One region of the Brevibacillus antibioticus genome, then DNA from elsewhere that is predicted to be linked to it. Evidence: riboswitches for the same ligand, from Rfam matches in the RefSeq annotation. Region 1 holds a riboswitch; each other region holds the start of a gene.
The links. Region 1 has a riboswitch for S-adenosylmethionine ahead of E8L90_RS27255 (sugar ABC transporter substrate-binding protein). Riboswitches for the same ligand answer to the same signal wherever they lie in the genome.

Region 1 (7,638 bases):
AAAGCTCCTCGCGAGGTGTACAACATAGATTTTCGCACGTCTAGCAACAAAGATCGAACAGAAGTGTCGCTATATGCCAGAGCGAAGCTGGACGCCAAAAGCGGGCTCTTGCTCGGATTCGATTTGGAGAAGATTCCCGGGCAAGAGAAAGTCGAAGGAACGCTTTCCAAGGAGAGAATTGAGCAACAGGCGAAGGCATTTATGGAACCGTTCCTGGGCAAAAATCTGGAACAGTATCGGATCGAACTAGTAGATGGGCAAGAGGGAACAGATACCGTTTCGCATGAAGCCGTCCGCTTGCAACGCTACGTGAATGACGTGCAGGTAGAAGGAGATAGCTATGTGATTGGCATGAGCGATGTCGGGCATATTCGCTATATCAATTCAGGGGATTCAACCGGAATGACTCTGGACGCTGGGCAGTTTCCTCCAATAGCTGAGCGGCCTTCTCCGAAGAAAACAGAGAGCGGACTTGCAGAAGTCATGCAGCTGACGTATGTGAGAGTTGGGAAGAAGGACGTGGACTACGTTCTTCGCTACAGGGAGAATTTCTCCGGGTATCTCGACGCTCGTACTGGCAAGGAAGTGAAAACGACCTTGTGGCGAGGGGAGTCGTTTGGCGACAGCATTGCCGTCAAGCCAGGAGGCAAGAGGACAATGGTTGCATCGGCAAAAGAGGCTGCGGCTGCCATGGAGTTTTTCGGTCAGAAGGTGGAGGGCTTCACATTTACCGGGAGTAATGTGCCCGATTATATGCTGGGAGACAACGAACGGGAATACCAGGCCAAAAAAGGAGAGCGATTCATGCGGCTGACTACTGTCAACAATCGGGCAGCAGCGTTCAAGATATCTTATCCGGAGCTGCGAGAAGGTGATCCGACACTTACCATCGCAGAATTGCAGGAGCGAGCGATCTTGTTTTTGGAGCCGTATTTGGATTCACGGGTGAAGACTGTTCGGATGAAGGAGCAAATTTATGTGATGGGCAGACAGGTTGAATTGAACTTTGTCCGAGAAATAAACGGCGTAATGGTGCCGGATCAGTATTATAAAGTAACGATTGACGGGCAGACAGGAGAAATTATCGGGGTGAATTTGACATTCCCTCATGAGCAGGAGAGCTTCGCAGATGTGGCCAAGGTGATTTCAGCGGGAGAGGCAGTGCAGGTTTATCTCCAACATCATCCGCTTAGTCCTCGCTATGTATTCCCGCTTGATAACAATTACAATAAGATTCAAGAGCAACCAGTCTTGGTCTATTCGGCAGAAATACTGAAAAGCAATGGGGATGTGGATGCTATTACAGGAGAATGGCTGCCACTCCAATAATGAGAGACACCAGGGGGAGGCTCCTGGTGTTTTGTTTTGCATAATGCCTTCCCAGAAATTGCATAGTAAAGCGTGAGGGAGGGACAAACGTGGAAGGATTCGGAGAAACCATGATCGTCATCGGGCGCGTATGTACGATTATTCCTTTATTACTGATCATCACTTTATTCATGGGCAAGCGCTCGATTGGGGAGCTGCCGGTTTTTGACTTTATCATCATTATTACTTTGGGCTCAGTGGCAGGGGCTGACATTGCAGAGCCAGATGTCCGGCATATTTCGATTGCAGTAGCGATTGTGACATTGGGCATCTTGCAACGGGTCGTATCGCAGTTGTCCATTGTCTTTCGCTGGTTTGGCAGAATGGTTACATTTGAGCCGACCGTCATTTTCTACAACGGGACTTTTCACGTCAAAAACCTAAAAAAAATCCGCTATTCGCTCGATAATGTCCTCCATATGCTTCGCGAAAAAGACATTTTTGACCTGGCAGAAATTGATTTGGCCATTATCGAGGCGAACGGTCGGTTGACTGTGCTCAAAAAAGTAGAGCAGCAGTTCGTAACGAAACAGGATTTAAGCGTCCAGACTAATTCTGCGGGAATGTCGTTGCCTGTCGTTGTGGAAGGCAAGATTTATCCGGATGTGCTGTCATACCGGAAACGGGACGAGCAATGGCTTGTGCACGAATTGAAGAAAAAGGGGATCGCGTCCGAACAAGTCTTTCTCGCAACAATCAATCGCCAAAATGAATTGCAGTTCTCCTTAAAAAACGAAAAAGAACCACAAGTACCCCCGTTGCATCATTAGCGATCGAATGGAAAAAGGCACAGTCCCTCTGCAAAACCTGCAAGAAGTTACTGTGCCTTATACGGGAGCATAATGGTGAACTTGGTTCCTACTCGTGGTTTGCTTGATACTTTGACCGTTCCACCAATCGCATGAATGACATGATAGGAATACGTCAATCCAAGACCGGTCCCAGTTGTTTTCGTAGAAAAGTAAATCGTTCCGAGGCGGCTGATCTGTCCTGCATCCATGCCGACGCCGTTATCCTTGATGACCAACAGGGCTTTGTTTCGCTCGATGAGCAAGTCCAGGGAGACTTTTCCGTCCGAAATATCCGAACACGCCTCGATGGCATTTTTGATGAAATTCACCAGCACTTGCTTGAACTCGTCTGAATTGGCCTTGATCGTCACAGGTCTCTCAAAGTCTTGCAGTGTAAGCTCCACGTTATGCATATTGGCAAAGGGGAGCATCACCTCGCGGATGGCTTGCAGATGCTCGCTCACATTAATGATCTCATGCCGTTCCTTGAGCGGCTTAGAAATCGCAAGGTACTCGGTCAAAATAGCTTCTGTCCGTTGGATTTCATCGAGACTGATGCCGATGTATTGATCGACCTTTACCAAATTTTCCGGACATTCCTGTATTAATTTCAAGAACCCTTTGACTGCTGTCAGCGGATTGCGAACCTCGTGTGCGAGCGATGCAGCAACATGGCTCATCGTCTGGATTTTTTCGTTTTGCGCGTGGCGAATAAACAGCTCCTTATCCGAAACACATTTACTGAAAAGCGACATTAATAACCAGAGGCCGAAAAAGTTTTGAATAGGAATCACTATGGTGTAGTAAACGAGGTGTTGAGTTACGTACGTGGGAAAAAAGTAATAAGTAGTCCCTAAAGCAACCGTAGAAAAAATCGCACTCGTCATAAAAAGATACAGTGTTTTCCGATAACTGGCTTTGTAGTGTCGATACAAAAAGAGTGAGAAGACAAAATTGACTATAAGAATCAGCATGGCGACCCATGTTCCTTCGCCACCTAGGTAGTACCGATAAAGCAAGGCTTCAATCAGAAGGAGCAAGGCAATCTCAATTCCGCCATAAACCAGTCCGAAAAGAATGATGACATGTCGGATGTCAAAAAACATGCCAGTCGTGACACTCGGCGCGAAGGTCATCGCGAGAAACATGCAGGCTGAGCTGGTGATGACAATAAAGGAACGGCTGTAGTTCCTCATTTTGTCACGGTAATAAATGTTGAAAAACACAAACGGGATAATGGCGAAAAACAATTGAAGAATGACTTCTTTTAATAGACTCATGTAGCATCCCCATTGCAAATATTTGCTAGGCTTGTATCAATCTACGATAATTCGACAAGACACAACAAAATCCCTCTTGATGTTATAGAAGTAGCTGGAATATTTATCAAGAAAATTCTTTTGGTAAACCTAGTTGACAGATAGGTAATTGCCGGATTATATTCTGTATATACTTATACAAACGTTTCGAAAATAGAAACTACTCTTATCAAGAGAAGGCTGAGGGAATGGCCCTATGAAGCCCGGCAACCTAGCACGAGAGAATGCGTTCTTTCGAGCCAAGGTGCTAACTCCACCAGGTAGAATACCTGACAGATAAGAGGCGAGAATCTTGTCGATTTTTGTCCTCTTTTTCTGTGAAAGAGGATTTTTTGCATTTCTCGAAAGTTTCGTAAAAAAGAGGGGGAGCTTCTCAATGAAAAAGAAACTTGGTCTGATCACATCACTTGTTTTGGCAGCATCTGTTCTTGTGACGGCATGCGGCAGCGGGGCAACAACGGGAACCGGCAGCACAAGCGGCGGTGCTTCGGGAGAGAAGGCGAAGAGAATCGCACTGATCATGCGTCAAAACGTAGGGACGTTCTCCGCACAATACATCAATGGCGTGAAGACAGAGGTGGAGAAAAACGGCGGCGAGTTGACCGTATTCAATGCAGATACCGATCTGGCAAAAATGGCGTCCAACCTCGACGCGGCTGTGAACCAAAAGTTTGATGGTATTCTGATCGACCATGGTACGGCGGAAGCGTTGCAGCAGGGCACACAAAAGGCCGTGGATAAAAAAATCCCGGTTGTCCTGTTTGATACAGACATCAACATTCCGGGTGTGCCAGTTGTGGCGCAGGATGATAACAAATTGGCAGAGCTGAGCCTGGAGAAGCTGGCAGCAGATACAAATGGCAAAGGCAACATCGTAAAAATCTGGGTTGCTGGCTTTGCGCCGATGGAAAAACGCCAAGTCACGTATGAAGCTTTCCAGAAGAAATACCCAGACTTGAAAGAGATTGCTGCCTTCGGTTCTGCTACCAACAATACGGCACTCGATACACAAACGCAGATGGAAGCGATCTTGAAAAAGTATCCCAACAAAGGTGACATCACAGCAGTATGGGCGGCTTGGGATGAATTTGCCAAAGGGGCGACACGTGCTATCCAGCAAGCAGGTCGTACGGAAATCAAAGTATACGCCATCGATTTGAGCGATGAGGATCTGCAAATGATCCAGGCGGAAAACTCTCCGTGGACAGCGACGGCAGCAGTAGACCCATCCAATATCGGACGCATTCATGCCCAAACCGTGTTCCAAAAAATCAAAGGCGAGCAAGTGCCAGACAACGTGAAGCTGAATCCAGTGCTGGTGAAACAGGAAGACCTGCCGAAGGATAAAAAAGTAACGATGGGCGACTTGTCCCAATACGTAAAAGAGTGGGGCAAGTAAGAACCAAACTGGCTTTTCCCGTTGATCTGTATCCGTCAACGGGATTTTTCCTTATAGAGGTTGGAACACGCAGGTAAACAGGAGGTGTGAAACATGTCCACATTGCAGATGAAAGGGATGGCGAAGCAGTTCTCTGGGGTTCCAGCCCTGCGATCCGTCGATTTTGAGGTGCGCGCGGGAGAGGTCCACGCACTGCTCGGTGCCAATGGTGCGGGAAAGAGTACCCTGATGAAAATCCTCACGGGAGCGTATCAGGCAGATGGCGGTACGATCACCATCGATGGACAGGCCGTGTCGATTCAATCTCCGCAGGACGCCAATGCACAGGGCATTCAATGTGTATATCAGGAAGTGGACACCGCCTTGATCCCGTATTTGAGCGTTGCTGAAAACATATTGGCGGGCCAGCTCGTCCAGGCGAAAACCAAGGGACTGATCAACTGGCAGAGCTTGTACAACCAATCAGAGCAGATTTTAAAAAACCTCGGCTTCTCCATTCCGGTGAGGATGCTCGTCGAAGAATGTACGCTGTCGGAAAAGCAATTGATTTTGATTGCACGCGCTACCGTTCAAAAGGCGAAGTACGTCATTTTCGATGAACCGACAGCACCGTTGAGCACGAAGGAGAGCGAGCGGCTGTTTCAAATCATTGCACAGTTGAAAAAAGCCGGAGTCGGGATCATTTATATCTCCCACAGGTTGCCGGAAATCTTTGAAATCTGTGATCGGATCACCATTATGCGCGATGGACAGCATGTCGTGACCACAGAGACGGCGGCTACGAATATGGATGAAGTGATCGCGAACATGCTGGGCAAAAGCTTCGACGAGGAGTTCCCGAAGCTTGCAGTGCCGATTGGCGAAACGATTTTTGAGGCGTCAGGTGTGGCGGGCGGCAAAGTACAAGGAGTCGACTTGCGGGTTCGCACGGGAGAGATCGTGGGCGTCGTCGGTCTGGTTGGGGCAGGGAAGACTGAGCTCGCCCGATTGCTCTTCGGTGCGGACGAGGCAAAGGCTGGAGCCGTTCGACTGCATGGAACACGTGTCCAGCTGCGCTCGCCAAAGGACGCCGTCGATGCAGGAATCGTACTCGTCCCGGAGGAAAGGCGCAAAGAAGGCATTTTCGTAGAGGAGTCCGTGCAGAACAACCTGTCTGTCGCCTCGTTGAAAAAGAAGTCCTGGCTCGGTTTTATCAAAAGAGGGGCGGAAGCAGCTAACGCAAGAGAGCTCGTGCAGCGCCTTGGTGTAAAGACAGCCGATATCAAGCAGCTTGTCGGTTTTCTCAGCGGCGGAAACCAGCAAAAAGTCGCTATCGGCAAATGGCTGGATACAAATGCTCACCTCTTTATGTTTGACGAGCCGACAAAAGGGGTGGATATCGGGGCGAAAAGCGATATTTACCGCCTGATTGGAAATCTTGCTGAGCAGAAAAAGGGTGTCCTGTATTTCTCCTGTGAGTTTCAGGAAGTCATCGGAATCGCAGACCGGATTCTCGTCATGTTCGAGGGCAAGATCGTGAAGGAATTGAGTCGCGAGGAAGCAACACAAGAGCTGATTATGTACTACGCAAGCGGAGGTGAGTAACATGGCAGATAAAAAGTTTAGCTTATTTGATTTTGTTTACAAATACGGAACGGTTGCCGTTATCGTCATTGTCATGTTGTTATTCAGTTTGACCAACCCGTATTTCTTCACATACGACAACTTGACGGACATTCTTCGCTCCATCTCGATTGTGACATTTGTCGCGATTGGCGTTACGTTCTCGCTGATTGTCGGAGGCTTTGATTTGTCTGTAGGATCGACGGTTTCATTGACCACGGTCGTTGCTGCTTCGATGATGGTTTGGTACGAACAAGGAGTTGTCACGACTCTGGTTGTTCCGATTGTACTCAGCTTGCTCGTTGGGCTGGTCAACGCTTTCCTGGTCGTGAAAATCCGCATTCCTGATTTGCTGGCTACTCTGGCGATGCTCTACATCGTCAACGGCATTCATATGACGTATTCCCAAGGCTACTCGATCTACGCAAACATGCCGATGCAGGACGGCTCGCAGGCTCCGGGGAAATTTCAGGAATGGTTCCTCTGGCTGGGCCAAGGGGAAATTCTTTCCGTTCCGGTTCCCGTTATCCTGACCTTTTTACTTGTCGCGATCACGCATGTGTACTTGACCTATACGAGACAGGGGCGGATGCTGTACATGACAGGCGGCAATTTGGAAGCAGCCCGTCTGTCGGGGATTCCTGTGAATCGCTATCGTACCTTGGCTTATGTGCTTTCTGCTCTTTTTGCGGGCTTGGGCGGGATGCTTTTGGCAGCACGGATCGGTACCGGGCAGGTGAGCAGTGGCGGCTCTATGCTGATGGATGCAGTAGCGGCTGCTTTCGTAGGCTTCTCCGTTTTCGGTGCAGGAAAGCCAAACGTATTCGGTACATTTGTGGGAGCCATTCTGATCGGGGTACTCCTCAACGGTATGACGATGCTCAATCTGCCGTATTACGCTTACGATATTATTAAGGGAACGGTTTTGGCGCTTGCCCTGGCTGTGACCTATTATCAACTGCGCAGAAAACGAAACGTTTAGAATCGTAACGTTCTTCTTGCTTTTCTCTCATCAAATTCTCGTCTTCCTATTCCCTTCTCTTTTTGGAAGCTTAGTATTGGTCTTACTCAAGTGAGACAAATGCGAAAGCAAATTCAAATAAAGAGAAGGGATGTTATTTTTATGCGTATACTCGTTGTGCCTTCGGGTTTGTTCTGG
Region 2 (7,638 bases), 4.8 Mb from region 1:
GCAAAACCTCGAGGCACTCGAATTTGCGAACCCGATCTTCCAGGCCCTTTGGAACAATCAGTACATCGCCAACGTGCAAATTACGGCGAATGAAACGGTCGGCGTCGAGGATCGGGCTGGATATTACGAGCCAGCCGGAGCACTACGCGACATGCTCCAAAATCACATGCTGCAAATGCTCATGATCATCGCCATGCAGCTTCCAAAGCGAATCACCTCCGCCCATATCCGCGAAGAAAAACGCAAGGTAATGGCCGCCGTGCGTCCAATGAAGAAAGAAGAAGTCCGCACCCACGTTATTCGCGGTCAGTATAGCGCAGGACATCTTCAAGGAACGTCTGTAGCTGGTTACAGGGACGAGCCTGGTGTCGATCCTGTTTCGATGACAGAAACGTATATTGCCACTCGTGTCTGGATTGATGACCCGTTTTGGCAAGGGGTACCTTTTTATATTCGAACGGGAAAAAGACTGCAAGAGAAATCAACCAGGATCGTCATTGAGTTCAAAAATCCGCACGAAAAGCTATACCAGGAGCAAAATGAAACGACATCGCCTAATTTGTTGATTATCAGCGTGAATCCGAACGAAGGTATTGCCTTGCAGGTAAATAGTAAGAATCCGACAAATAGCGGTAAGATTGAGCCGGTGACCGTAGATTTCAGTGCAGGGACAAATGACGTGCCAGAAGCGTACGAGCTGCTCTTGTTCGATGCGCTCCGAGGGGATTCCACCTACTTTGCACATTGGGACGAGGTCCGGCTGTCGTGGGAGTGGGTGACACCGATTTTGGAAGCCTTCGCTGAAAATTTGGTGCCACTCTTTACGTACGAAGCTGGCTCATTCGGACCGAAGGCCGCGGAGCAATTGCTTGCAGCAGACGGATTCGTGTGGTGGCTGGATAAGGTCGAAGAACGAGTGCCAATCACTTCAACAAGATAGAAAAAAGAAAAGGGAGCGGATGAGATGCGATTTGGCGTAATCGGAACGAGCTGGATCACCGAAGAATTTATCCAGGCTGGTCAAAATGTAGAAGGATTTTCTCTTCAGGCTGTATATTCACGTACCTTCGAGCGCGCCAAGGAATTCGCTGAAAAGTACCATGCTCCATTCGCCTATAATAGCTTAGAAGAAATGGTAGCAAGCAAAAATATGGACGCCGTCTATATTGCGAGCCCCAACTCCTGCCACGCGGAGCAAGCGATCCAGTGCATGGACGCGGGGCTGCACGTATTGTGTGAAAAGCCACTGGCTTCCAATACGATTGAGGCAGAAGAAATGATCAAAGCAGCGAATAGAAATGACGTGCTGCTCATGGAGGCTGTCAAATCTACACTGTTGCCCAATTTTTTTGCGATACAAGACAACCTGCACAAGCTGGGAAAAGTACGACGCTTTATTGCTAGCAATTGCCAATATTCCTCTCGCTATGACGCCTACCGCGAAGGGAAGGTTTTACGTGCTTTTGATCCTGCTTTTTCAAACGGAGCCTTGATGGACATCGGTATCTATTGTCTTTATCCATTACTCATCCTTTTTGGCAGACCAGACGATATCAAAGCAGAAGGAATTGTGCTTGATTCTGGAGTGGATGGAGAAGGTAGTATGTTGTTGAAGTATCGAGAGATGGATGCAATCATTAGCTTCTCGAAAATTACGACCTCCTATCAGCCAGCAGAAATTCAAGGGGAGGACGCTACGATGGTGATCGATCGAATCAACCATCTCAAAGAAGTGGACATTCGTTACAGGGACGGGCGAACCGAACACGTAACAAGGCCTCAGACCCCGAAGACCATGCATTATGAAATAAGAGAATTCCTACACTTGGCGAGGAGCGGGGCCAGACAATCTGCAACGAATTCGCATGAAGTTTCCAAAATGACCATGCAGGTCATGGATGAAGCGAGAAGACAGATGGGGATTGTTTTTCCAGCGGATCGAAAAAAACAGTAGGCAAAGGGGAGGGCGTTTGGGATGAAAATGTATGATGTAACCGCCACCGTTTACGAAGGAATGACAGTGTATAAAAACAAGCCAGAAAAGCAACCGAAAATACGTACGGCTACCAGTGGCTATGTAACCGAATCGAGAATCGACATGGATCTTCACACGGGTACCCATGTGGATGCTCCCCTGCACATGGTGAATGCTGGTGATACATTTGAGAGTATTTCATTGGAAAAGCTAGTGGGCAATTGCAAGGTTCTCGATCTCACAGCGGTAGAGGACAGGATCACCCGCTCCGACTTGGAGAGCTTCGATTTGGTGCGAGGAGATTTTGTCCTGTTTAAAACGAAAAACTCTTTTGAAGAGGCGTTCTCTTTTGAATTCATCTTTCTGTCAGAAGAAGGTGCGGAATATATAAGTGAGCTGGGGGTGCGGGGCATTGGTACCGATGCACTTGGAATCGAACGCAGCCAGGAAGGTCACCCCACACATAAAAAATTGTTTGCAGCGGGAGTCATTGTCGTGGAAGGCTTGCGGCTAGCAGAGGTCCCGCCAGGCGAGTATTTTCTGGTAGCTGCACCACTCAAGCTGATCGGCACGGATGCAGCCCCGGCAAGGGTCCTATTGTTTGAAGGCTTACATAGTAACTTGTCTATTGAAACTGAATGACGAGGAGTGGGAAACATATGCTCAGACGACCAGAGCGCGATGAATACGCTGCTTATTTTGACTATTACATGGGTCTTGTACCGGAGGGGGAGCTCCAAACGATCCTCACGCAGCAAGGAGAGAGGATCGTCGCGTTAGTTTCGTCCCTTGCCCCCGAACAAGTTGATTATCGGTATGCGCCAGGCAAATGGACGGTTAAAGAGGTGTTGGGTCATCTCATCGATGCAGAACGAATCATGAGCTATCGCCTGCTGAGAATCGCGAGAGGAGATCAGACACCCCTCGTCGGTTTTGATGAGAATGCTTTTGTTGAAAACGGGTGTTTTCAGCTAAGAGACCTGTCTGATTTACTGGAAGAGTATAAGGCTGTCCGTGCTTCCACCATCGCGCAGGTGCGAGGAATCTCGCCAGAAGCGTGGTTGCGTACAGGACTTGCCAACGGAAACAAGCTATCTGCAAGGACATTGGCCTATGTGATTGCTGGACATGAAGCTCACCACACTAGCATTTTGATAGAACGGTACTTCGGGTAAGGTAACGTAGCAGTGAGAATAGACAATTTCATAGGTGGAAACAGGTTCCTTAGGGCGTAACCAACTCGCCACAAGGATAATAGGGAAGCTCGGTGCAAATCCGACACGGTCCCGCCACTGTAAGAGGGGAGTCAGCGTCCAACAAGCCACTGGTCTATCAAAATAGACGGGGAAGGCGACGCGAAACGATGATCCCATAGTCAGGAGACCTGCCTGTTTCGACAACACTGATAGACCTACGGGAGATAGGGAGGTGTTAGAGATGGCTTGCAAAAAACAGCGAGTGGACAAGTACGTCCCTCCTTTTCTGGCATTTTCTAACGATCGTCACGGTCGAGCGGAAAATGCTCTTTTTATTTTGGGCAGGATAAAAGAAGAGGAGGGCGTGCGATGATTCAACTTTTCATTTGCCAATGGTGCGGATATGTTGAGGAAAAAGAGATACCTAAGGAAGGCCAGGAGGGCGTGTTTCATTGCGCTTGCTGCAGTATGGAAGAGGTGGAAAGCCTGTTCATCCACAATTGAAAGCCTTGCCAAATTAGCTTGCAATCAGAAAAGAAAGAATTTTGTTGACGCTTGCCTTGGAATTTCTTAGAATAAAGCTCAACAGCATAAATAGTTCTTATCCAGAGAGGTGGAGGGTCTGGCCCGATGAAGCCCGGCAACCGTTGCATATGGCAATAAGGTGCCAATTCCTGCGAGACGTTTCGTCTCGAAAGATAAGAAGCGGGTTACTCCATTAGTAGATGAACCTTCTTCTTAGCGAAGAAGGTTTTTTTAATTTCATATTTTCTTTATCCAGAGAGGTGGAGGGACTGGCCCGATGAAGCCCGGCAACCGTCACGCATATTTTGTGACAAGGTGCCAATTCCTGCAGGACATATACGTCCTGGGAGATAAGGAGGGGGAGCATTAGCTGCTAACAAGCCTTCTTCTTATCGAAGATGGCTTTTCTTTTTATCTAAAACTCGGGGTATGGGGTGGTCAGGATGAGTACAGAAGTGGTACGCGTGGGATTATTGGGATTGGGAACAGTTGGTGGAGGCGTAATCAAAACGATCCGTTCGCAACAGGAGAAGCTGGCTTCTCGTCTGGGAAAACGAATTGAGATCGTCAAGGCATTGGTGCGTGACTCGGAAAAAGAGCGGGCGGTTCATGTCGACCCTGCTTTACTGACAACTGACTTTGAGGATGTATTGAGAAGCGATGTGGATATCGTGGTGGAGGTCATGGGTGGTGTAGAACCTACCTATGACTACGTCCGTGCTTTAATTGAAAAGGGCTGCCATGTGGTAACTGCGAATAAAGAGCTCCTGGCGAAAAAAGGAACAGAGCTAGTCGATTTGGCCAATCAGTATCAAGTGCATCTTGCTTATGAAGCGAGTGTGGCAGGGGGCATCCCGATCTTGAGCGTGCTCCGGCAGTTCCTTCGCACGAACGATATCCAAGGTGTTCGCGGTATTCTCAACGGAACAACGAACTTCATTTTGACGAAAATGGAAGCAGAGCAGCTCTCATACCAAGAGGTGCTCAAGCAAGCGCAGGAGCTGGGCTATGCGGAAGCAGACCCTCGTTCGGATGTAGAAGGCTTTGATGCGATGTATAAATTGTATATCTTGACACAGCTTGTTTATGGAGAAGCGCTGCCTTTAGCGGATGTTGTTCGCAAAGGGATTGCAGATTTGTCAGCGGGTCACATTCGGATTGCGAGCGAGTTGGGGTACCGGATCAAGCTGATCGCGCAGGCTTATCAAGCCGAACAAGAAATTCGCCTATCTGTTGAACCAACCATGCTTCCACTGAGCCATCCGTTGGCGCAAATCCACGACGCATTTAATGCTGTCCAGCTATCCGGTAACATCGTGGGAGACTTGTTGTTTACAGGAAGAGGGGCAGGAGAGCTCCCCACAGCGAGTGCAGTCGTGGAGGATTTGGCCTATTTATTGACACAGCCATTCACACCGCATCCTACCTGGAAAGAAAAAACGGCTGACAAAGCTGGAGTCACGGTGGACTCGGCAGAACACGTCCTCTGTTATCTTGAGGGCTCGTGTCATACTGCTACGCCAGATCGTGTCTTGCATTTCCTCGAGCAAGTAGGAGTGAACGTTCATAAATTAAAAGTCCAATTCGATTTGGGGGGCGTCTTGCGCGCAGGTTTGATCGTGACAGGAATCAGTGAAGAGCATGAGTCCTTATTGAAAAATGATTTTGGCTTAGAAGTACGATGCTTCCCCATTATCGAATCTGCGTAAGTAAGAGGAATAATAAGAAGAAAAGCCGTATTTCTAGTTACCTGGAAACACGGCTTCTTTTGTCAGGGGCAGTCTCCACTGCTTTTGCACGCGGCTGCACACGCCCGTCACTTTGTATCTCGACACTCTCAGAAATGGATTCAATGCGTTTTAGTAGGGCAGCGCCATTGCTTTCATTCATCGGTACAGCTTGTCCCAATTCTGCGTGAAACGGAAGCATCGTCAGCTCACAATCACCACTTTTCGTGCAGGTTGCTTGCAGGACCATCGTTTCCCAAGTCTTGGGTTCGGTTGATCGTGTGAAAATGAAATTGCCGAGACTGTACGCAATCCATTTGTCGTTGTATCGTTCAAAACCTTGAAGGACGTGAGGATGACCGCCGACAATCAAATCTGCACCAGCATCGATGTAGGCACGAGACAGCTCTTTTTGATGATCGATAGGATAATCGTAGCGTTCCTTGCCCCAGTGTGAAATCACCACGACGAGATCCGCTTGATTGTTTGCTTCACGGATCGCTTTCACTGCCAATGTAGGATCATAGGAAGCGGCCATACCTGGCTGGGAATCACCTGCAAACCAGCTCGTTTCGGGAATGACCCTGCTGAAACCGAGAATCGCGATCTTGATGCCGTTCTTTTCTATGAATATAGGCGAATAGGCACGGCTAGCATCCTTACCGGCGCCGACGTATTGAATCCGGTTTTCATCCAAAGCGTCAAAAGTATCCAGCAACCCGGGAACTCCTTGGTCCATGGAGTGATTATTGGCGAGATTTACCACATCAATCCCAGCGTTTTTCATGGCAGGGACAGCAAGTGGCGATGACTTGTAGACATAATCCTTGTTCTGAGCAGGAACACCTGTGGCGGTGATCGGCGTCTCCAAATTGGCAATGGTGATATCATCTTGCAAAAAAAGCGAGCTTACATGTTTGTATGGGTAGTCATAGCTGTTTGCGAGTAGGGTTTTCTCAACATTTCCTGACATCATGATGTCACCGACAAAGGTGAGCTGCACGGAAGTCTTTTGGTTTGCGGTATGATCAGGAGCAGGCGGCGTGTACGGGTTGGCATGTTCTCTATCCATAGCTGTTTGGAATAGGTAGTAGGTTCCGACGACGAAGATGGCCAACACACTAAATAAGAGCGTGCTCTTTCCGGCACGTACCCATTTTTTGCGTGAGTGCTTGCGCCGAGCTTTTACCCGGCTTGATCTGGTCTCGTTCATTTTTCCCCCTTGTCATTCTATCCTTACATAAATGAATTTTGATATTCTATAAGTAATACGAAAAGAGGCGAAAAAAGGTGCGATTAACTTTTGATCATTTGGTTCATTTTGTACAGCAAACTCCAAAGGAAGCAGCGGAACAATTTTGTCAAGCGGGTTTTCATGCGGTTGTTGGAGGGCGTCATGCGCCTTGGGGGACATGGAATAGCCTGAGTTATTTCGGGCTTTCTTATGTTGAATTTTTAGCGGTTGAACACGAGGAGCTTGCTCGACATTCGGAGAATCCCCTCGTACGTCAATGTATCGCGGATGAGGCAAAGGGAGAAGGATTTGGACAGATTGCGCTTCGGACCAACGAGATGGATGCGTGGGCAGAGCGTTTGCGAAGCCAAGGCTTGCAGGTTACTGGACCTGTTGCGGGAAGTCGTACGCGTGATGATGGCACGACGCTTCGGTGGCGGATGTTGTTCCTCGAAGATGCAGATAGTGCTCTTCTCCCGCCATTTCTCATTGAATGGTCGCAAACGGATGATGAGAGAATAGACGATTTGACGAATCGTGGCATCATTGGCGCACATCCGAACGGTGCAGCCCATCTCATATCTGTAGGGTATGCCGTGACAGATCTGGAAGAAGCAACAGCACGTTGGCAAAGCTGGTTTGGGTGGAAGAAGAGCGAAGTATTCCACGATAAAGAACTGGGGGCCATCTGCCAAACCTTTGAACTATCGGGAGGAAATGTAGTGCTTTGCCAACCGACTGAGGAGGGATTGGCGCAGACTGCATGGGAAAATCGCGGGCAAAGACCGTTTTTTGCGAAGCTGGCAGGAGCAAGCAAGAATAGCGAGTATAAGATTGGTGGAGGATCTTACTTTCTCGCAGCGCTGGAATAGTCTTTAGAAACAGGTGTGAAGCGAATGCAGATTTCTTTTTAGATGACTGAATCATAAAAGAAACCACCTCGCAATGGAGGTGGTTTTTTACTAGGTGCCAGACATCTTT
Region 3 (7,638 bases), 1.3 Mb from region 1:
TGAAGAAAACGACGATTGCAGTTGCAGGGTTGGCTATGGTGGTTACATTCGGAACAGCAGTTTCTCCTACGTTTGCGAGCTATATGAATGGAATCTATGCATCGATCAATCCGAGTGAGATCACGGTAACAAAAGGACCTTACAATGCGAAACAAGTAGTTGACCTGTTTGATAAAAAGCAGACGGACATTGGCGTGAAGAAAGCGGCAGAAAACGGCTTTGTACAGCCGCTTGACATGAAGGTGACAGACCAAGGTCTGACCATGGAAATCAGTGCAGTTGTAGCCGATCCCTTGCGTATCATGGTTCTGGGCTCGGTGAAGGACTCGTCAGGCAAAAAAATTCCTTCGTTCTGGAAGGATCAGTTCTCAATTATTTCAGGTGACACTGTTCATGAATTCAGGGAAGTTCGACTGAAAGATAAAAATGGCAAAGTAATCACGTATTTAGATGATAAATCGGAATTGCTGAGATGGCTGCCGCTGCCGAACGGTGAAAACTTCGCCTACGGAGGACAACTGGGTGTATACTTTAATGAAGAGAATCCGATGCCGGACGAATTGATTTTGGAAATGCGCGTGAAGCGCCTGACAGATACGAAAGGCACGTGGAATTTCGATATCCCGATTGATATGCGACCAGCAAAAGCAGCCATGAAAAAAGTAGCGTTGAACAAGAAGTTAGAAACTACAACAGGGGCAACAATAGAGCTAAAAGAAGCGCGCTTTGCCCCCACTGCTACGCAGCTAGAGTTCTCAAACAGCAATCTGAATGAGAAAGTAGTGGCGGGTTTTCGTTACGAGCTTGTCGATGAAAAGGGGACTGTAGTGGGCAAATGGGATGATATGATTAAATCCGATGAAAGGGATCACAATCTCAATATCATAGGCATGAGCTATGGTTCGTCGGTTGACTTCACAACGAAGTGGCAGCCAAGTACGAGTTTTGTCCATACGTACATGCCACTGGACCCAGCAAAAAACTTGACAATGAAGCTCGATGCTGTCTATACAGGAGAGAAAGTCTCTTCTCAAACCAAGCTATCTCTTGCTGAACTGGAGAAAAATCCGAAAAAAGTAGATGTTGCTGGGAACCAAATCACGTTTAAATCGATCGAAATGGAAGTTAATGAGGAGAATACCTCAATCGATATTCCAGTGGAAGCCATTCTTGCCAAAGATATTGTGGGACTTCCAAAGCTATTGACGGTAAAGGACGAAAACGGGAATGAGGCCAGAGTAGTAAGGTTAATGGTCAACAAAAAAGAAAACCAAAATGGTACGATAAAACTCGAAGGGAAGCTAGAAGTGCTCTTTCAGAAAAAAGATGTGAAGGAAATAACAGTCTTCCTCGATCATGTAATAAAAGAGAACAAAGTCGATTGGGAAGTGCAAATCAAGGGAGAAAAGAAGTAGTGTAATGAACAAGCCGCTCGTTCCTGTAATAGGGATCGGGCGGCTTCTTTGCAATTGAAATCAGTATTTAGCAACCTCTGCTTGATTTTCCCGATGAAAATAAGCATGTAACAGACAGAGCAGAACCGAACCCGCAGAGACAAGCGTTGCCAAGAACAGAGTTGGATGAATGCCACCATGGTCATACATGAACCCCATAGCCAGCGGCCCCAAGAGCCTTCCGCCAGTTGTAATTGCCCCTACGACCCCCAAATAAAAGGGAGCATTCTCTCCGGTTTTTTCCGATATAAAAGTAGGAATAGTGGGCGAGATGAGCATTTCTCCAAATGTAGTGATAACCATTCCGACAACAAATGCGTAATAACTACCGTGGTAGACAAGCATACACCCAAAACCGACAGCATACGCGATGGCACTGACGACGAGTTGGGCAGACAAGCTCTGATTCAACAACCGCTTGATCCAGGACGTGATGGGCTGGCCAGCAAAAATGATAATCCCGTTGATGGTCCACAGCCAGCTATACGATGACAATGGCATACCCTGCTCTGTAATGTAAGGAGCAACGCCTGTGTTCCAAACCGTATTGGAAAAGAAAATGAGTGCTGCGCCCAATGCCATAAACAAATACAACTGGTACCGCAATAGCAGGGTAAAGTTGTTTTTCTCGCGGTGTTTTTGCTGTTCCTCCTGTTGCTCACCTACCAGATCCTGATGCGAAATATTCTTCATGAAAAGGAAGAAAAACAAGGCAAAGAGTAAGGTGCTCGTGCTGTTGAACCAAAACGTAAGCTGGAAGGATAAAGTGGCAATGACTCCAGCCAACGCGGTACCGATTGCCATCCCTAGGTTGTTTCCGACATAGACGATGTTAAACAATTCTCGGCGCTGTTCCTTCCAACGAAAGCCGATAAATGCCTGAATGGCAGGAAACGATAGGTTGAACGTAAAGCCAAGCCCCATCATGAGTATCAGGTAGAAAGGCCAGCTCTGAACGAAAGGAATGGAAAATTGAATAAGTCCTTGAAAAATCAATGCACCGACAATGAGACGCTTGGCACCTAGTCGATGAAACAACGATCCGCCGATGAATTGGCCGAAGATTCCAGCCAGAGATTGGATCATCAAGACGAATCCAGCTTCTGTCATCGAGCGTTGCAAAATGGTATGTACGTATAAGGTAGTAAGTGGCCACATAAAGGCGCTCCCGGAGGAGTTGATAAAGCTGGCGATGAGGAAAAAAATGGCCTCACGTGGATAGCGATTGAGGAAAGCTGACGGTGATATCACGCGAATGCACCCCTTACCCATTATGGATAAGAACAGTATAGTGAGTTTTTGAAACTTTGTAAACTAAAATGTTTATAAAGTGATGGGTACCCAAATAAAGGCTGCTCCAATTTTGTCGAATTCGAGTATACTAGACAAAGTGGAGAGATGACATCAACTGAGGATAGAGAGAATAAAGGTGGACTTTATGAAAATATGGAAACGAGTGTTGCTTCTTTTGCTTGTCGTGATGGCTGCGACAGCTGGATATTACGGATACTCTTTTTATCAATTTGCTCAAAATATTCAAGAGCCTAACATCGCACCGCCTAGTGGTGGGAATTCCACCAAAGCAGCAGAAATACCTGAGTGGGATGGCAAGGAACGTGTCAATATCCTGCTGATGGGAGTAGACCGCAGAGGAATGAAAAATAACGGGCTTCCTCGTTCTGACTCCATGATGCTGGTCAGCATCGATCCTACGGGGAAACGTTATGACATGTTTTCAATCCTACGTGATACGTATGTAGATATTCCCGGTAGAGGCAGTTCGCGGATCAACTCTGCGATTGTAGAAGGTGGACCTGAGCTGGCAATGGAAACAGTTAGTCAGTTCACTGGACTTCCGGTTGATCGTTACGTGATTACTGACTTTGAAGGCTTCAAGGCTTTGATTGATGCAGTAGGCGGAGTCGAGATCAATGTAGAAAAAAACATGTATTATCATGACCCAACAGATAAAGGTGCCTACGATATTAATCTAAAAAAGGGTCTGCAAAAGCTGGATGGAGACAAAGCCTTGCAATATGCTCGTTTCCGCCATGATGCGACCTCCGATTATACACGGACGGAGCGGCAGCGGAAATTAATGACGGCAGTCGTGGATCAGATGAAGAACGGTACGACGCTGATGCAGCTTCCTACCATTTTGAAGGAAGTATCACCGTATGTTCAAACCAATATTAGTTCGGTGGACATGCTGAAGCTGTCTGCACTTGGATTAAAATTGAATACGTTAGAGCCAGGTAACTATCAATTGCCGCCAATGGGGATGTTCCGTGAATCGCACCGAGCAGGCTCCGTTCTGGTTCCAGATGTCGATCAGGTTCAGTCGTTTGTCCAAGAAAAAATTACACCTCCTACAGAAGCATCAGATCAACCCGTGGAAGAAAAGAAAAGCAGCACGCAAAACTAAGCGTGCTGCTTTTTTTGTGATAAATCATCCGCAACGGCGTCATGGATCAAAAAACTTTTCCTGCTATTACTATTGACGTGATATTTTCAAAAAGGATATAATCCGTTTTGTATCATCATGAAATAGAAAAAACGAACATAATATACGTAGATATCTTTCTTATCAAGAGAGGCGGAGGGACAGGCCCTATGAAGCCCGGCAGCCGGTTCATTTTCGAATGAACGTCGCGGTGCCAATTCCTACAGGATTATTGGATCTTGTACAGATGAGAAGGGTGGATGCGAACGTATACATTGCGTTGCAGCCCCTTTTTCGTTTGTGAAAAAGGGGTTTTTATATTTTTATCAAGATTATGGTCGGGAGGTGGATGCGTTGATCCAACTGCGTCATTTGCATAAAAGCTATCAAGTACAAGGTAAAACCATCCCAGCGTTAACGGGGATCGACCTTTCCATAGAGCAAGGAGAAATATACGGGATTATCGGACACTCTGGTGCCGGGAAAAGTACATTGATCCGATGCATCAATTTGCTGGAGCGTCCAACTTCAGGGGAAGTTATTGTGGACGGCGTCGATTTGACAAAGCTGGATGAAGGGAAGCTGCAAGAAAAGCGTCGCGCAATCGGTATGATTTTTCAACACTTCAACTTGCTATCTTCTTCAACAGTCGGCGAAAATGTCGCTTTTCCGCTCAAGCTGGCAAAGCGTCCGAAGGCAGAGATTGATAAGAAAGTGAACGAGCTGCTAAAGCTGGTTGGCTTGGAGGCACATAAGGACAAATATCCAACCCAGCTGTCTGGCGGACAAAAGCAGCGTGTCGGGATCGCCCGTGCGCTCGCGAATGATCCAAAAGTGCTGCTCTGCGACGAAGCTACATCGGCTCTCGATCCGCAGACGACGAACTCCATTCTCGCACTCCTCTTGGACATCAACCGCAAGCTGGGCTTGACCATTGTGTTAATTACCCACGAGATGCACGTCATTCGCTCTATTTGTGATCGTGTCGGCGTGATTGATGGAGGAAAAATCGTCGAGTCGGGTAACGTACTGGATGTATTCCTTCGTCCGAAGCATCAAACGACACAAGAATTCGTGGAGCAAGTAGCAGACTCTACAGAGCTGCGCGAAGCAGTCGAGCACGAAAAGGCTTCGGGGAACCGCACGATTGCTCGTGTCACCTTCCTCGGAGAAAAAACGTACCAGCCTATCTTGTTCCAAACCATGCAAGAGACAGGTACGGTGTTCAGTATTTTGCAGGGAACCATTTCTCGCATGAAGGATACGCCGTATGGTCAGTTGGTAATCGAGCTGGAAGGCGATGTCGCACAGAATCAAAAGACCATTGAGACGCTGCGCCAACGTGGCTTGGAAGTAGAGGTGATATAAATGGACTGGACATTCGAAAATGTGGATTGGGCTGAAATCGGCGAAGGTACGATGGACACGCTCACGATGCTCGGCTTCTCCACTCTGTTTACCGTCCTGATTGGTTTGCCGTTGGGCATCATTCTGTTTTTGACTTCACGCGGACAGCTTTTGCAAAACCGCACTTTTTATTCGATCGCATCATTCGTTGTCAACGTATTGCGCTCGGTACCATTTATCATTTTGATGATCTTGCTGATTCCTGTGACGAAAATGCTCGTAGGAACCTCACTCGGGGTACTGGGTGCCATTCCGCCGCTCGTGTTTGGTGCCGCTCCATTTTTCGCACGTTTGGTGGAAACCTCTCTGCGTGAGATTGATAAAGGCGTGATTGAGGCTGCACAATCTATGGGTGCTTCCAATTGGCAGATCGTCTGGAATGTCCTTTTGCCAGAGTCTAGATCCGGTCTGATCGCGGGTATTACGATCACGACGGTAACGCTAGTCTCCTATACAGCGATGTCTGGGGTAATTGGCGGAGGCGGTTTGGGTGACTTGGCGATTCGATACGGATACCAGCGTTTCCAAACCGATGTCATGATTGTGACGGTTGTTATTTTGCTGGTGATGGTACAGATCTTACAATCGCTGGGGGACCGTCTGGTTCAGAAATTCAGCCGTAAATAGGATCTTTCCATATAGATTGACAAAAAATAAAACGAAATACATGCAAGGGGGAAATCATTCATGAAAAAGCTAGTCGTATCTGTACTTTCTACTGTGTTGGCATTTTCTTTGGCAGCTTGCGGAGGCAAAACCGAAACAGCACCTGCTCCAGCTGAAGGCGGTGCACAAGGCGGAAAACAGGAAGTAACATTGAAGGTAGGCGCTTCTCCCGTTCCACATGCAGCAATCTTGAAGTTCATTCAACCAAAACTGAAAGAACAAGGCGTGAACTTGGAAGTCCAAGAGTTCACTGATTACGTACAACCTAACGTTCAAGTGAACGAGAAACAACTCGACGCAAACTTCTTCCAGCACAAGCCTTACCTGGAAGACTTCAATAAAGGCCAAAACATGAACCTGGTGCCAGTAGTGGCTGTACACATCGAACCATTTGGCGCTTACAGCAAAAAAATAAAATCTGTAGATGAATTAGCTGATGGCGCAACAATCGCGCTGCCAAACGACGCGACAAACAGCGGTCGTGCACTCGCACTCTTGGAGAAAAACGGTTTGATCAAGCTGAAAGAAGGCGCTGGCATCAGCGGTACAGTGAAAGATGTTGTTGAGAACAAGAAAAACCTGAAATTAAAAGAAGTAGAAGCAGCAATGCTGCCGCGTGTTCTGGAAGAAGTAGATTTGGCGCTGATCAACACGAACTACGCGCTGCAAGCAAAGCTTGTTCCAACCAAAGACGCTCTGTTTATTGAAGATAAAGATACTCCATACGCAAACTTCTTGGTAGCTCGTCCTGACAACAAGGATTCCGAAGCCATTCAAAAGCTGGCAAAAGCACTGAACTCACCTGAAGTGAAAAAGTTCATTGAAGATGAATACAAAGGCGCGATTATCCCAGCGTTCTAAAAGTAGAAATAATTGATCGATCAACAAAAGCCCAACTGGCCGAAAAGCTGGTTGGGCTTTACTTTTATTTATAATATGGTGAATTTTCATAAAATTAAATTAAATATAGCGCAACCCTGTTTTCAACCCAATTCCGGTCGCGTATATTGTGTTTGAAATGAGAAAATATAGATAAGGGGGAATTTTCAGATGAAACGAAATCTCAAGTTGTTTCTTGGCGCGATGTTGGTCGCTGGAAGCGTGTTAGCTGGATGCTCCACAAGTACGCAGCCATCTACGACAACCCCTCCAGCTGAGGGAACTGCAGCGACCGCTGAAAAGCCTGCAAATGGAAAGCCCCACGTATTTCGGGCGAACATTATGAGCGAGCCTGCGACAGCGGACCCTGGGCTTGCGAAAGATGCCACTGCGGGAGCGATCGTTCGTGCTACGTTTGATGGCTTGACTCGCTTCGATGCAAACGCAAAGCCAGTGAATTCAGTAGCATCCGATGTGAAAATCTCGGATGACAAGCTGGTGTATACGTTTACGCTCCGTGACTCCAAATGGAGCAATGGTGATCCAGTAACTGCCCACGACTTCGTGTATGCATGGAAACGTGCACTCGGCAAGACCTTTGGCGCGGAGTATGCCTATCAGCTGTACTACATTAAAAATGCGCAGCAGATTCACACAGGCAAGGCGAATCCCGACGAACTCGGCGCGAAGGCAATCGATGACAAAACACTGGAAGTCACACTGGAGAATCCAACGCCTTACTTCCTGGAGCTGACGGCTTTCTACACGTACTACCCGGTTAACAAAAAA
Region 4 (7,638 bases), 5.2 Mb from region 1:
AGGACTCGCGGATTTTCTCAATGTGGCGCTCCAGATCAAAGCGGGACAACAGCTCATACAGAGCGTACTGGTCAATTGTGCTCGACTGCAAATCCACTGCTTGCTTCGCCTTCACCATCATTTGAATCACGCGTGTATCTCCAATGGCCCATCCGGTACGCAAGCCTGGCGCGACAATTTTGGAAAAGGTACTGGTGTACACTACACAAGAATCGGTCGGATGTTCATCCAGTGAGAAAACCGAGCGGTACGGTGCTTCCCCATCGAATTGGATCTCTCCATATGGATCGTCTTCCAGGATGAGAATGTTTTGCGCCTTACATTGACGAAGCAAGCCGAGACGGCGTTCGAGGCTCCATACCTTTCCTGTCGGATTGGCAAAGGTAGGAATGACGTACACCATTTTCGGGCGATACTGGGCTATTTTTTTCGCCAGATCATCCAAATCCATCCCATCGGCGTCACCGTCTACATGGATCGCTTTGATTCCCCGGAATTGAAATAACTGAACGGCTGCCAAATAAGTAGGATTTTCAACGAGAACGACATCGCCTTCGTCTAAATATACACGGCACAGCAAGTCTACTGCTTGCTGAGAGCCCGTAGTGATGATCATATTATCTACACCGACGTTCATATGCTTTTGCTTCATGCGGGATGCAATCCACTCACGAAGCGGTACGTATCCATCAGTCAATCCATATTGAAGAGCTTTTGCTCCTTGATCGAACGCACGGTTAAACGCTTCGCGCATCTCTGCGATTGGAAAAGAATCCTCTGCTGGCAGTCCACCTGCGAGCGAGAGCACTTGATTGCCTTGGGTCAGCTTCAAGATTTCCCGGACAGCCGAGGAGGATAGTGCTTCGACAGATTTTGAAAATGAGTACTCCATGTTCCGTTCCCCCTTGATTTTGCTTATCCTTGTTTTATCACTGTCAACAGCGTAAGTCCAATCTTTGCTAGCTATGAGCAGATAGGTTTTGACTATGTCGAGCGGTTGTTCAACCAATAGTCTTCACACACTGCATGCAAAAAACCCCTCTTCGTATCAAACGAAAAGGGGTCCATATGTATGATCTATATACTCCTAAGCAATACGGAACACTCGTGGTTTCTCTGTTTGTGGAAGGAAAGAGAGATCGACATGATTAGACGCTTCTTCCATACCGATATCGCTTGCCAACAGCAATGCCTCTTCCTGGAAGGTCGGCGTACAGCTGCCTTCATTCAGTTCACAGAGTCGCTTCAATCGCTTCAGTCTTTCTGCTGACTTCTCTACTCTCATGCATTCGTTCGTCAGCTCACATACGTTGACGTGACGAGCATCAGCGATCATGCTGATATCATTCACATGAACAATCAGCCTTTTGCCTTCTTCCGTAACAAATCCGATCGAGCAAAAATGCGCACCTGACATTTCCAAACGAGTGAGAACAGCATTGGCGTAAACTTCTCCCGTCCGCAAGCGAATCTGGCCTGCTTCAATGGCTCCGCCGATTTTTCGCTCGTTGGCGATCACCGTATACATATCCGTGTAACCGTTAATCTGATAGCGCATGGTACCCTCCCGCTCTCGATGAGACTAATTATCATTAACAATGACATCGTATAATGAAAATCATTATCTGTCAATAATGAGAATGATTTTTATTCTAGAAGAAAAAGCCACACTCCATATATGGTAGTGTGGCCAATTTGACTCGCTTTTATTTTGTTTTCGTAAATAACCCTAACCGCTCGATTCGCTGGACCGCTTCCGCGAGACGCTCTTCATTGGATAGCAAAGCCGCTCGCACATAGCCCTCACCTGTCGGACCAAAGCCATTCCCCGGTGCTACGACGACATGCGCTTTTTCCAAAAGCAGGTCAGAGAACTCCACGGATGTGAAGCCGCTGGGAACTGGAAGCCAAGCAAAAAACGAACCTTGAGATGGCGGAGCCTGCCAGCCAATCCGATGCAGATTGGAGTAGAGGGCATTGCGGCGACTTTCGTAGACAGCGACGAGATCGCGGACGCACTGCTGCGAATCCGTCATCGCTTTGGCTGCCGCCATCTGTACCGCTCCGAACAGACTGACAAAGTAATGGTCCTGAATGAGGTTAATCAGACGAACCAGCTCGCGATTACCTACCATGGCACCCACACGCCAGCCTGCCATGTTGTACGTTTTGGACAAGGTATAAAATTCTACGCCCACTTCTTTTGCACCCGGAACCTGCATGAAGCTGACCGGCTTTTTCCCGTCATAGCTGATTGCTCCGTAGGCGAAGTCGTGGCAGACAACGATTTCATGTTTTCGGGCAAAACGAATGGTTTCCTCATAAAACTCCAGTGGTGCGTTGACTGCTGTCGGATTGTTCGGATAGTTAAGAAACATCAGTTTCGCTCGATCCAAATCAGCTTGGGACAGCTGGCTGTAGTCTGGCAAGAAGTCATTTTCCGCCTTCAACGGCATCATGACCATCCGTCCGCCTACGACAGCTACTCCCGACCAATAATCCGGATAGCCTGGGTCTGGAACCAGTGCAACATCGCCTGCGTTCATGAGTACTTGGCAAATCTCTACGAGTCCGGTTTTGCTGCCGAACAAAATCGCTACTTCTTCCTCCGGATCGAGGTCTACATCAAATTCTTGCTTATACCAATGTGCCACTGCCTGCTTCAGTTCCATGCGTCCCTGAAAAGGCGGATATTTGTGATGGAGTGGTTGTGCCGCTTGCGCCTGTAATTCTTCAATAATATGCAGCGGTGTCGGCAAATCGGGATTGCCCTGCCCCAGGTTAATGACGTCATGGCCTTGCGCAATGACCTTGTTTACTTTTGCCACCAGGGTCGCAAAAAACTGGGTAGGGAGTCGATCAATCATATCGGAGGGTTGAATGCGCATCTTTCTTCCATTCCTTTCTTGGGCCAATACAGTAAAACCCCCTTTTTCCATACAGAAAAAGGGGGAGATCAGCTTGGTCACGTCCTTATCTGTCAGGAAATAATCCTGCTGGAATTGGCACAGCATCTGTCCATCACATGGAACAGATCCGCTGCCGGGCTTCATAGGGCCAGTCCCTCCACCTCTCTGAATAAGTCAAACACACGGAATATACTGTTTTTTCGTCTATATCATACTACTTGAGCACGCAAACCGTGTCAAGATGCTTGATTTTGTACCGAAACTTGATGCCTTCTTTTTTGAAAAGATGTGTGGAAAGCGAAGAATGCCACAGACAACAAACACAAGCCTGCCATTACAAACAATAGTCCCTGTGCATGAATCGATTGGAAAATGAAAGCGCCAAGCAATGGTCCGATCATCCGTCCTGCTGATCCAGTCCCTGCAATTAGCCCTTGAATGAAGCCGTCTCGTCCCTTTGGCGTCAACTGTGCAGCTACTGCCGGAACAGCTGGCCACACGAGCATTTCTCCCAGTGTCATGATGAACATACCTGCCACAAAGCCTGCATAAACCGTTGATTGAGACAAAATTAACATCGACAAGGCAAAGATATATGCGCCCAAGAGCATTTGTGCTTTTAGCGTACGGGCAAAGCGTCGAATGACCCATGCGATCAATGGCTGACCAAACAGGATCAAGCCGCCGTTCAGCGTCCACAACAGACTATATTGACGGAGTGAAATCCCCATGGATTGCATGTAGGTCGACAGCACCGTCGTCCATTGTACATAGACAATCCAGCTAATTAATAGCCCCCCGCATAAGAGCAGCAATGCTCCCCATATGACCTTGGCCTCTTGCTGAGGTTCTCGTAGAAGTTCGTCCTCTGCTTGTTCGGGAGTAGTTGTCTGCAATTGACGTTTTTGCTCTGCCAGTTTTAACTGACGCGGCAAAATGAGCATGAACATCGTCAGCACAATTACTTGTGAAATCGCATTTCCGAAAAACGTCCAAGCAAACGAAACACTTGCCAAGAAGCCGCCTAAAGCAGAACCGGCAGCTACACCCACATTGAGGGAGACGTAAATCAGATTGATTGCTTTACGGCCTCCCTCCGGCCATAAAACCACTGCCAGCGCATTCATAACGGGAGAAAGGGATCCACAAAACAATCCATTCAATAATAATAGTAGGACATATACGGTAAAATCTTGTGTAACACCTAAACAGACGGAGATAAGCATTCCGCCGATGGAGCCAACAACAATGGTGCGCATTTTGCCCCAGCGGTCAAACATCATCCCGCCGACAACACTCCCAATCAGGAATGCACCTTGATTTAAAAGCAACAAGAAGCCGGCTACAGTCAGCGGCTTTCCGAGATGGTTATGAATATAGATCGTAACTAGCGGCCAAATACACGCCATTCCGGTAGAAAAAATGACGGCAGCAATCGCCAATAAACGAATGCTGCTCGGGTAGGTTTCCCACTTTTGCCTCATGCCTTACTTCTCTCCCCGATGGAAATCGCCGCTTTTTCCGCCTGTTTTGAATTGCAGACTGGTCGGACCGATTATCATTTCTTTATCCATCGCTTTGCACATGTCATACACCGTCAAAGCCGCTACGCTGACAGCGGTCAACGCCTCCATCTCGACGCCTGTTTTCCCTGTCGTCTTCACGGTTCCTGTAATCGCAAGCGTCGTTTCATCTACAAAAGCAAATTGTATGTCGATGCCAGTCAATGGCAGCGGATGACACATCGGAATGATTTCCCACGTCTTTTTGGCAGCCATGACACCTGCCACCTGCGCAACGGCGAGTACATCGCCCTTTTCGATTCGACCTTCGCGGATTCGGGTGAGGGTTTCAGGTTTCATGCTAATTTGGCTCTCAGCTACTGCCACCCGTTTTGTGACGTCCTTCTCAGATACGTCCACCATCCGCGCTCGATTTTGTTCATTAAAATGTGTTAATTGATCAGTCATACGAGTATCGTTCCTCCTCTATCTCATCCTACCTTACTCCCACCGATGGATAAAAGCAATGGGAATGTAGAGGGTTTCGATATCTTGCTCATCCACTCCCAAAAACGTACAAAGAACAGGTGCTGGAGGTATACTGTGCGTACACAGCTCAAAGGAGGCATTTGGATATGGAAACGATGAAGGATCAGACGGTACGCTGGTCAATGCTTGTGCTTGGTGATTGGACCATTTATTTGGCTGCAACGGCTGCCGGACTTTGTTATGTCGGCTCGGTCAACCAGCCTTTTGCTGAATTGGAAGCGTGGGTTGAAAAGCATCGCCCACAAAGTACGCTGGTGCAAGACGATCCATGGCTAAAGCCTTTTGCAACAGAACTGATGGAGTATTTGCAAGGAACACGCGAGCATTTTTCCACGGATTGCGACTTGTCCGGAACACCTTTTCAGCTCGCTGTCTGGGAGGCACTGCGCCAAATCCCATACGGTCAAACGTCATCGTACACCGACATTGCAAACAGCATTGAAAAGCCTGCTGCTGTTCGTGCTGTCGGTGCCGCAATCGGTGCCAATCCGGTTCTCATTACAGTCCCCTGCCACCGCGTTGTCGGTAAAAACGGTTCACTAACTGGCTATCGGGGAGGACTGCCCATGAAGACAGCTCTGCTTGATCTGGAGAAAAGGACGAATCGGGGTGTGAAGCATGGCTAGTTCACTGACAGAAGGGATCGCAGCACTTGACTGGCATTCCCTGCAACAGGAGTTGAACGAACAAGGGTATGCTGCTTTTCCTTCCTTAATAAGCGCGGATGCGTGCGAAGAATTAATCGCTACGTACGGACAGGATGAGCTTTTTCGCAATACGATCCAGATGGCGCGGTACCGTTTCGGTGAAGGAGAGTACCGCTATTATCAGGCTCCCCTTCCCTCGCTTTTGCAGGAGCTTCGCGAAGGCTTTTATCCGATGCTTGCGAAGACTGCGAATCAGTGGCTGGAAATGCTTGGACGCGAAGCTATCTATCCTGCTACCCTCCCTGAATTTTTGGCGCAATGTCACGATCAGGGTCAACTGCGTTCTACTCCATTGATTTTGAAATACGAAACGGGTGGCTACAATTGTTTACATCAGGATATGTACGGCGAGGTGTTCTTCCCGTTTCAAGTCGTGTTTGCCTTGAATCAGAAGGAGAAGGACTACAACGGCGGAGAATTTCTGCTGATGGAGCAACGACCGCGCGCGCAGAGCCGGGGACATGTGATAACCTTGGATCAAGGCGCAGGCCTGATTTTCCCGACATCCTACCGTCCTGTGCAGGGAACGCGAGGCTACTATAAAAACACGTTGCGCCACGGTGTCAGCACGATTACTTCTGGCACCCGCTACAGCCTCGGAATTATTTTTCATGATGCAAAGTGAGGAACGCCCCATATGAAAAGCATCCTTTCCTATAAAATGCCGAAAACTCTCCTTAATAAAGGAAGCGGATTTCTTGCGGATTACACCCATTCGCTCAATCCGTATACAGGCTGTTCTTTCGCCTGCTCCTATTGCTATGTTCGGCAAATGCCTGTCTCTTTGTTTCGCAACGAACAATGGGGCACGTGGGTAGATATCAAGCAGCAAGCTGCCGATTTATTGCGCAAGGAGCTTATGCGGGCTAAGAAAAAAGGAAAGGTGACCATCTTCATGTCTTCGAGTACAGACCCATACCAACCCATCGAACAAACAGAAAAGGTAACGAGGTCTTTACTCGAAGTCATGGTAGAGAATCCACCTGATTTTTTGCTGGTGCAGACGAGAAGTCCCTTGGTTTGGCGGGATGCCGATTTGTTGCTACTGCTGGGTGATCGCGTCCGCGTCAGCATGACCGTCGAGACCGATTTGGAGGAGATTCGCAGGTACTTTAGCCCACAAGCTCCCCCTATTCAAGCGCGGCTCAAAACACTCCAGCGCTTGGCGGAAGCAGGCATCCCTACACAAGCAACGCTTGCCCCTGTTTTACCGAGCAGTGAGTCATTCCCAGAGATTTTGCGCCCCTTAGTCAGACGCGTCTGTGTCGACGACTTTTATATGGGAGATGGCAGCGGCGGTAAACGAACGAAAAGAAACGGCATTCCCGCTCTCTATGAACAGCTGGGACTGGAACAATGGTATGATTCTTCCGCCTATCGGATCGTCTACGATCGGCTATTACGTGTTTTTCCCCCGGATCAGATTTATTTGAGTCAGGCAGGCTTCGCCCCTTAGAATCAACCGCTGATTGTAACACCCCATTCGTTGGCAACTTTGATCGGTTTATGATATCGTCTAGCCTAGAGAGTCGTATCATCCAGGGAAATGAGGAATTGTCTTGACCATTACGATCTTGTTATTTGCCGGACTCGCTGAACGTGCGAATGCCCGGGAAGTACAGTTGACCCTATCTGAAGGCGCGACCGTTAGCGATCTTCTGCAAGCAGTGGAAAAAGAATATCCAGCGCTCTCTGCGCTTTTGGGCAGTTGCTTTGTCTCCATTAACCATGAATATGCAGCGAAAAATCAGGTCATTTCAGCCGACGACGAGATTGCCCTCTTACCTCCAGTAAGCGGCGGAGAAGAAGACCCGCGCTTCGCTATTACCGAGGAGCCTATTTCTGCGGACAAGCTCGTTCGTCTGGTGAGCAACCCGCATGCGGGTGCGATCCTTACTTTTGTCGGAACTGTTCGGGAATTTACCCATGGTCAGCGCACCGTGTATTTGTCCTATGAAGCATATGCGCCTA

Region 2: linked by a shared signal. The riboswitch ahead of E8L90_RS04520 (homoserine dehydrogenase) and the one ahead of E8L90_RS27255 (sugar ABC transporter substrate-binding protein) in region 1 are both predicted to bind S-adenosylmethionine.
Region 3: linked by a shared signal. The riboswitch ahead of E8L90_RS20805 (methionine ABC transporter ATP-binding protein) and the one ahead of E8L90_RS27255 (sugar ABC transporter substrate-binding protein) in region 1 are both predicted to bind S-adenosylmethionine.
Region 4: linked by a shared signal. The riboswitch ahead of E8L90_RS02295 (pyridoxal phosphate-dependent aminotransferase) and the one ahead of E8L90_RS27255 (sugar ABC transporter substrate-binding protein) in region 1 are both predicted to bind S-adenosylmethionine.

Annotation. Positions count from the first base shown of each region.
Region 1 covers NZ_SZNK01000001.1:5,676,622-5,684,259, forward strand. Annotated here, with positions in the region: gene E8L90_RS27240 (hypothetical protein) at 1-1,329, shown strand, start outside; gene E8L90_RS27245 (DUF421 domain-containing protein) at 1,419-2,138, shown strand; gene E8L90_RS27250 (ATP-binding protein) at 2,186-3,439, opposite strand; SAM riboswitch class I at 3,642-3,761, shown strand; gene E8L90_RS27255 (sugar ABC transporter substrate-binding protein) at 3,855-4,877, shown strand; gene E8L90_RS27260 (sugar ABC transporter ATP-binding protein) at 4,971-6,461, shown strand; gene E8L90_RS27265 (ABC transporter permease) at 6,463-7,461, shown strand.
Region 2 covers NZ_SZNK01000001.1:903,101-910,738, forward strand. Annotated here, with positions in the region: gene zwf (glucose-6-phosphate dehydrogenase) at 1-940, shown strand, start outside; gene E8L90_RS04505 (Gfo/Idh/MocA family protein) at 965-1,954, shown strand; gene E8L90_RS04510 (cyclase family protein) at 1,976-2,617, shown strand; gene E8L90_RS04515 (DinB family protein) at 2,635-3,150, shown strand; cobalamin riboswitch at 3,176-3,381, shown strand; gene E8L90_RS31055 (hypothetical protein) at 3,541-3,675, shown strand; SAM riboswitch class I at 3,770-3,876, shown strand; SAM riboswitch class I at 3,942-4,053, shown strand; gene E8L90_RS04520 (homoserine dehydrogenase) at 4,140-5,405, shown strand; gene E8L90_RS04525 (CapA family protein) at 5,443-6,636, opposite strand; gene E8L90_RS04530 (VOC family protein) at 6,714-7,529, shown strand; gene E8L90_RS04535 (CcdC family protein) at 7,620-7,638, opposite strand, start outside.
Region 3 covers NZ_SZNK01000001.1:4,337,855-4,345,492, reverse strand. Annotated here, with positions in the region: gene E8L90_RS20820 (DUF4179 domain-containing protein) at 1-1,415, shown strand, start outside; gene E8L90_RS20815 (MFS transporter) at 1,476-2,705, opposite strand; gene E8L90_RS20810 (LCP family protein) at 2,893-3,879, shown strand; SAM riboswitch class I at 4,036-4,151, shown strand; gene E8L90_RS20805 (methionine ABC transporter ATP-binding protein) at 4,252-5,265, shown strand; gene E8L90_RS20800 (methionine ABC transporter permease) at 5,266-5,931, shown strand; gene E8L90_RS20795 (MetQ/NlpA family ABC transporter substrate-binding protein) at 5,992-6,831, shown strand; gene E8L90_RS20790 (peptide ABC transporter substrate-binding protein) at 7,021-7,638, shown strand, end outside.
Region 4 covers NZ_SZNK01000001.1:500,160-507,797, reverse strand. Annotated here, with positions in the region: gene E8L90_RS02305 (aminotransferase-like domain-containing protein) at 1-892, opposite strand, end outside; gene E8L90_RS02300 (hypothetical protein) at 1,088-1,558, opposite strand; gene E8L90_RS02295 (pyridoxal phosphate-dependent aminotransferase) at 1,707-2,888, opposite strand; SAM riboswitch class I at 2,971-3,085, opposite strand; gene E8L90_RS02290 (MFS transporter) at 3,146-4,393, opposite strand; gene moaC (cyclic pyranopterin monophosphate synthase MoaC) at 4,397-4,879, opposite strand; gene E8L90_RS02280 (methylated-DNA--[protein]-cysteine S-methyltransferase) at 5,047-5,586, shown strand; gene E8L90_RS02275 (2OG-Fe(II) oxygenase) at 5,579-6,292, shown strand; gene E8L90_RS02270 (SPL family radical SAM protein) at 6,305-7,123, shown strand; gene E8L90_RS02265 (molybdenum cofactor biosynthesis protein) at 7,227-7,638, shown strand, end outside.